One region of the Micromonospora sp. LZ34 genome, then DNA from elsewhere that is predicted to be linked to it. Evidence: riboswitches for the same ligand, from Rfam matches in the RefSeq annotation. Region 1 holds a riboswitch; the other holds the start of a gene.

What was found. Region 1 has a riboswitch for ZMP and ZTP ahead of ACVCAH_RS05830 (bifunctional 5,10-methylenetetrahydrofolate dehydrogenase/5,10-methenyltetrahydrofolate cyclohydrolase). Riboswitches for the same ligand answer to the same signal wherever they lie in the genome.
Region 2: another riboswitch for ZMP and ZTP. It lies ahead of ACVCAH_RS10860 (glycine hydroxymethyltransferase); the one in region 1 lies ahead of ACVCAH_RS05830 (bifunctional 5,10-methylenetetrahydrofolate dehydrogenase/5,10-methenyltetrahydrofolate cyclohydrolase).

What each region holds. Positions count from the first base shown of each region.
Region 1 covers NZ_JBRIQN010000003.1:314,182-317,650, reverse strand. The annotation lists partial or broken gene ACVCAH_RS05840 (HAD family hydrolase) at 1-330, shown strand, start outside; gene ACVCAH_RS05835 (VOC family protein) at 374-748, opposite strand; gene ACVCAH_RS05830 (bifunctional 5,10-methylenetetrahydrofolate dehydrogenase/5,10-methenyltetrahydrofolate cyclohydrolase) at 1,066-1,962, opposite strand; ZMP/ZTP riboswitch at 1,974-2,056, opposite strand; gene ACVCAH_RS05825 (YciI family protein) at 2,198-2,545, shown strand; gene ACVCAH_RS05820 (RNA polymerase sigma factor) at 2,538-3,469, shown strand, end outside.
Region 2 covers NZ_JBRIQN010000007.1:143,747-147,215, reverse strand. The annotation lists gene ACVCAH_RS10875 (S8 family peptidase) at 1-93, shown strand, start outside; gene ACVCAH_RS10870 (hemerythrin domain-containing protein) at 208-708, shown strand; gene ACVCAH_RS10865 (metallophosphoesterase family protein) at 752-1,606, opposite strand; ZMP/ZTP riboswitch at 1,819-1,908, shown strand; gene ACVCAH_RS10860 (glycine hydroxymethyltransferase) at 1,927-3,366, shown strand.

The DNA.
Region 1 (3,469 bases):
CGCCGCGCTCTCCGCCGTGGGCACCACGCCGGTCGTCGCGACCTTCGGCCAGGCCGGGGATCGGGTCGTCGAGGTGGCGCCGGCCGGCATCGACAAGGCCAGCGGGTGCTGCGGACCCTTGCCGCGCTGGATGTGCCACCCGAGTGCGTCGTCGCGTTCGGTGACCTGCCGATCGACCTGCCGATGTTCGCCGTCGTCGGGCTCGGCGTCGCGATGGCGAACGCGCACCCGGAGGTGCTCGCCGCGGTGGGCGACATCACCGGCGGCGTCGAGGGGGACGGGTTCGCCGACTGGCTGCGCCGGGAGCGGGTGATCGGCCCGGAGGACTGACCTCAAGGCCAACGGGCCGTCAGCTGAACCCGACGATTCGAGCTCAGATGAACAGGCAGAACGGGTGGCCGGCCGGGTCGAGGTGCACCCGTACGTCGTCCTGGGGCTGGAAGTCCGCCAGGGTGGCGCCTGCGGCAACCGCGTGGGCCGAGGCCGCGTCGAGGTCGTCGACCTCGATGTCGAGGTGGACCATCATCGGCGGATCCTGCGGACCGGCCGGCCAGACCGGCCGTACGTAGTTGGGCTCGGTCTGGAACGACAGGCCGGCGCCGCCGTCCGGCGCGCGCAGCGTGACCCAGTCCGGCTCGTCGTCGTGGCGCGACCACCCGAGCAGGTGTTCGTAGAACGCGGCGAGCTCCCGGGCGTCGGGCGAGTCCAGCACCGTGGCGGTCAACGTCAACCGAGGCCGATCAGTCATGCCACCGTCCATACCCACATATCAGGTGCGCCACGTCGCCCGGAGGCGACAGGATGCCGTAATGGACCGGACCGTTGCAGCAGAGAGCCTGCGGGTCGGCGACTCGTGCGGCTGGACAGGCCGTACGGGACCCTGCGGGCCCGGTTGACGGCCGCGCAGCACCGAGTGCACGGCATCGCCGACCTGGCCGCGCTGGACGGCGTACGCCTCGACAGGCTGGTCCGCGCCGCGTGCCGCCCGGGCGCCGAAGTCCCTCGTCCGGCGGGTCGAGCCCTAGCCGGGCCCCTGCTGGCCGCAGGGCCCCGGCCGGTCCCGGCTCAGCCGCGCCCGCTCAGCCGCTCGGCGGCGTCGACGGCGTTGCGGAAGAGCATGGCCACGGTGGTCGGGCCGACCCCGCCGACCCGGGGCGTGATCGCGCTGGCGACCTCGGCGCACGACTCGTCGACGTCGGGCAGCAGCCGGCGGCCCTCGTACCGGACGCCGGCCCCGACCACCACCGCGCCCGGCTTGACGTGCTCCGGCTGGATGATCCCGGGTACGCCGGCGGCCGCGACCAGGATGTCGGCCCGCCGGGTGTAGCGGGACCAGTCCGGCACCCCGGTGTGGACGACGGTGACGGCGGCGTTGGCCGTGGGCCGCTTCTGCGCCAGCATGATCGACAGCGGCCGGCCGAGGGTCGCGCCGCGGCCGAGGATGACCACCTCGCGCCCGGCGACCGGAATGTCGTAGTGGGCCAGCAGCGCCTCGATGCCGGCCGGCGTGCAGGGCAGCGGGCCGGGCAGCCCGAGCGCCAGGCGCCCGATGTTGAGCGGGTGCATCCCGTCGACGTCCTTGTCCGGGTCGACGGTCTGCAACGCCCGGTCGTAGTCCAGGTGGGCGGGGACCGGGTACTGCACGAGCAGCCCGTGCACCCCCGGGTCGGCGTTGTAGCCGGCGATCACCCGGTGCAGGTCCTCCTGGGTGGCGTCGGCGGGCAGGTGGGTGTGCGGCGAGTCGAAGTCGAGTTCCGCCGCCTGGCGCTGCTTGATCCGGATGTAGCCGGCGCTGGCGTCGTCGTCGCCGACCAGCACGGTCGCGAGCGCCGGTACGACGCCCGCCCGGCGGAGGCGGGACACCCGGTCGGCCACCTCGGCGAAGACCTTGTCGGCCAGCGGCCGCCCGGAGAGCAGCCGGGCGGTGTGCGGCGTCGCGACGGTGTCGGGTGCGATGGGCATGGCTCCCCCAACGTGGGCGCCCAGGCGGTCGACTCCCACGGCGAGCTCCCCGATGGTTGGTGCCATCCCCGTGCCGCCAGTCGCGTTCCCACCCAGCTTGCCCCATCCGCCGGCGTCGCCGCCAGGCGACCCCCGGAGGTCGCCGGCCCGTCGCCGGAAAAATCTTGGTCGGCCTGTCCGGAACGGGGCCGCCCGTTCGTCACCCTGGTGAGATCACGAACCAGGGAGTGCCGAGATGAAGTACATGATGTTCGTCTGTAGCGACACCGAGCCGGACACCGACCAGGAGAACTGGCCCGACATCGAGGAGTGGGTGGCCGAGAACGACACGCGTGGCCGCCGGCTGGCCGGCGACGTGCTGGCCGAGACCTCGGCCGCCACCACGGTCCGGGTCCGCAACGGCGAGCTGCTCGTGTCGGACGGTCCGTTCGCCGAGACCAAGGAGGTGATCGTGGGCTTCGACCTGCTGGAGTGCGCCGACCTGGACGAGGCGATCGAGGTGGCGCGTACCCACCCGATGGCCCGGGCGGGTCGCATCGAGTTGCGGCCGTTCGCCGACCTGGACGACCGCCCGGGTGACTGACGCACCGACGGCCGCGACGGCGGACGCCGTCGCGGCCGCCTGCGCCGACTCGTACGCCCGGATCGTCGCCGCGCTGATCCGGGTGACCGGGGACTGGACGCTGGCCGAGGACTGCGCACAGGAGGCGCTCGCGCTCGCCCTCGAACGGTGGCCGGGTGACGGGGTGCCGGCCAACCCGGGCGGCTGGCTGATGACGGTGGCCCGCCACCGCGCGCTCGACGTGCTGCGCCGTGCCTCCGTCGAACGCCGCAAGCTGCACGACCTGGCCGTGCTCACGCTGCCCGACACCGAGCGCCCGGGCACGGAGGAAATCGTGGACGACCGGCTGCGTCTCGTCTTCACCTGCTGCCATCCGGCGCTCTCGCTGGAGGCGCGGGTGGCGCTGACGCTGCGCGTCGTCTGCGGCGTGCCGACCGCCGACATCGCGCGCGCCCTGCTGGTCGGCGAGTCGACGATGACCCGGCGGCTGACCCGGGCGAAGACCAGGATCGCCACCGCCGGCATCCCCTACCGGGTGCCGACCGGACCGATGCTCGCCGAGCGGCTCCCCGGCGTGCTCGCCGTGCTCTACCTGCTCTTCACCCGGGGGTACGACGCCGACGGCGAACCCGCGTTCGCCGACGAGGCGATCCGGCTGGCCCGCCTGCTCGACCGGCTCATGCCCGACCAGTCCGAGGTCGCCGCGCTGCTCGCGCTCTTCCTGCTCCAGCACTCCCGCCGGCACGCCCGGCGCGACCCCGACGGCAACCTGCTCACCCTGGAGCGGCAGGACCGGGCGCGCTGGGACCACGCCGCGATCGCCGAGGGCGTCGACATCCTGGCGCGGGTGCGCCCGGCCGGCCCGTACGCCCTGCAGGCCCGGATCGCCGCGTGCCACGCCACCGCCGCTTCCGCCGCGACCACCGACTGGCCGGCCATCGCCCG
Region 2 (3,469 bases), on a different contig from region 1:
GGCCCGAACGCGTACGACTCGACCTGCTCCGGTGGGGCGCGCAACTCGTTCTACGGCGCCGGCATGGTCAGCGCCTACAACGTGGTGCGGTAGCAGCACAGCACGACCAGTGGCGGGGCCCGGCGGTGATCCGCCGGGCCCCACCCGTTTTCGCTGCTCACGGCCGGGGTACGGGAGGAGGCGTCCGACGAGCCGAGGAGGCCAACGGTGTCCACCGACGCCATCGTCCTGTTGAAAGAGGACCACAAGGAGATGCGGCGCCTGTTCAAGGCATTCCAGGATGCCGAGGAGGGGCCGGCGAGCAAGCGGCAGCAGCTGGTGGGGCAGATCATCGAGGCGCTCACCGTGCACACGTACCTGGAGAACGAGGTGATGTACCCGGAGGTCCGCAAGCTCCTGCCGGACCTGGAGGACGACATCCTCGAGTCGTACGAGGAGCACCACGTCGCCGACCTGCTCTGCGCCGAACTGTTCACCATGGACGCCGCGGACGAGCACCTTAACGCGAAGACCACGGTGCTGATCGAGAACGTCCTGCACCACGTCGAGGAGGAGGAGCAGGAGTGGTTCCCGAAGGTGCGCGAGGCGCTCGGCCGTAAGCAGTTGCAGGAGATCGGCGAGCGGATGATCGAGCTGCGCGACAAGGCTCCCCGCAAGCCCACCGACCCGAAGGCGATCAAGAAGTCGCTGGACGCGGTGACCGCCTGAGCGGCGACGAGCGCGACGGGCCCCGGCGCGTCGGGGCCCGTCGTCATGCCGGGGGCGCCGGCAGGATCCGCCGCAGCCGCCCCGGCGGTACGGCCCGCTGCCGCCACTCCCGCGGATAGCCCACCGACACCTCCTCGAACCGCACGCCGTCGTGCCAGGTGGTCCGGGGAATGTGCAGGTGCCCGTAGACCACCGCGGCGGCGTCGAAGCGCAGGTGCCAGTCGGCGGTGGCCTCGGTGCCGCACCACTGGGCGAAGATCGGGTAGCGCAGGACCCGGGTCGGCTCGCGGACCAGCGGGTAGTGGTTGACCAGCACGGTCGGCAGCGCCGGCTCCCGCTCGGCCAGCCGCTGCCGGGTCTGCGCGACCCGGGCCGCGCACCAGGCCGGACGGCTCGGGTACGGGTCGGGGTGCAGCAGGAACTCGTCGGTGCAGACGATCCCCGTCCGGTACGCCTCGGCCAGCGCCGCCTCGCGGGTGTCGAACCCGTCCGGCAGCCAGCTGTGGTCGTAGAGCAGGAACAGCGGAGCCACCAGCACCGGCCCGCCCGACCCCCGCCACACCGGGTACGGGTCCTCCGGGGTGAGCACGCCCAGCCGCCGGCAGACCGCCACCAGGTGCTGGTAGCGCTCCAGCCCGTGCAGCGCCACCGGGTCGTTCGGCGGGGTCCAGAGTTCGTGGTTGCCGGGCGCCCAGACCACCCGGGCGAAGCGGTGGGCCAGCAGCCCGAGGGCCCACTCGACGTCGGCCACCGTGTCGGCCACGTCCCCGGCGACGAGCAGCCAGTCGTGCGGCGAGTCGGACCGCAGCCCCTCGACGACGGCCCGGTTCTCCCGGTGGTTGACGTGCAGGTCGCTGATGGCGAGCAGACTGCCGCCCTCGCTCCCGTCGGCCGCCATGCCCCGATCCTATGGACCACCCCACCCCCACGGCGACCCCCACTCGCCACCCCGGCCACCGGGCACCGGTCCGCACAACTTCCGCGAAGTTGTCGCCTCGCCGCACCGGGAGGCCGCACCTCCGGCTGTGCGCTCGGACGGACGGGCCAACCGCCCGGCGCGCCACGAGCCGGAGGCGGACCGGGGTGGCGGGCCGCGGACCCGGTAGGATCAGCCCGGGCCGTGACTGGCGCGTGGGGATGGAGCACCATCGGGAAGCGGTCCCGTCATGAGGACGCATGCCGAGCGCCTGGGCCTTCCGCACGTCACCTGGAGGTCGCATGTCGTCGCTGAACGCCGAATCCACCGCTTTCCGCAGCGCCCTCGAGGTGATCCGCGCGGTCGAACCGCGGGTGGCCGACGCCATCGGGGCGGAGCTCGCCGACCAGCGCGAGTCGCTCAAGCTGATCGCGAGCGAGAACTACGCCTCCCCGGCCACCCTGCTGGCGATGGGGAACTGGTTCAGCGACAAGTACGCCGAGGGCACCGTCGGCCGCCGCTTCTACGCCGGCTGCCAGAACGTCGACACGGTGGAGGCGCTCGCCGCCGAGCACGCCCGGGAGCTGTTCGGCGCCGCGCACGCGTACGTGCAGCCGCACTCCGGCATCGACGCCAACCTGGTCGCGTTCTGGGCGATCCTGGCCGACCGGGTCGAGTCGCCGGCGCTGCGGAAGGCGCAGGTCCGGCAGGTCAACGAGCTCACCGAGGCGGACTGGTTCGCGCTCCGCCGCGAGCTGGGCAACCAGCGGATGCTGGGCATGTCGCTGGACGCCGGCGGGCACCTCACCCACGGCTTCCGGCCGAACATCTCCGGCAAGATGTTCGACCAGCGCAGCTACGGCACCGACCCGGCCACCGGCCTGGTCGACTACGACAAGGTCGCCGAGGCGGCCCGCGAGTTCAAGCCGCTGATCCTGGTCGCCGGTTACTCGGCGTACCCGCGGAAGGTCAACTTCCGGATCATGCGGGAGATCGCCGACTCCGTCGGCGCCACCTTCATGGTCGACATGGCGCACTTCGCCGGCCTGGTCGCCGGCAAGGTCTTCACCGGCGACTTCGACCCGGTGCCGCACGCGCACATCGTCACCACCACCACCCACAAGTCGCTGCGCGGGCCGCGCGGCGGCATGGTGCTCTGCCAGCCGGAGCTGGCCGACCAGGTGGACCGGGGCTGCCCGATGGTGCTCGGCGGCCCGCTGCCGCACGTGATGGCCGCCAAGGCGGTCGCCCTGGCCGAGGCCCGCCGTCCCGACTTCGCCGACTACGCCCAGCGGATCGTCGACAACGCGCAGGCCCTCGCCGAGGGGCTGCTGCGCCGGGGCGGCAAGCTGGTCACCGGCGGCACCGACAACCACCTGGTGCTGATCGACGTCTCCGGTTACGGGCTGACCGGCCGGCAGGCCGAGCAGGCGCTGCTCGACTCGGGCATCGTCACCAACCGCAACTCGGTCCCGCAGGACCCGAACGGTGCCTGGTACACCTCCGGCATCCGGATCGGCACCCCGGCGCTGACCACCCGCGGGCTGGGCACCGCGGAGATGGACCAGACCGCCGAGCTGATCCACACCGTGCTCAGTCAGACCACGCCGGGCAGCAACGCCGACGGCACCCCGTCGAAGGCCAAGTACGTGCTCGACCCGGCCGTCGCCGACAAGATCAGCCGGCAGGCCGCCGAGCTGCTCACCGGCTTCCCGCTCTACCCCGCCGTCGACCTGGGCTGACCCGCACCACCCCCGACGCCCCGCCCGGCCCCGCCGCGCGGGGCGTCGCCGTCCGCGCGCCCACCCCCTACACTCCTCCGTTGATCATGAGGTTGACGGTGTG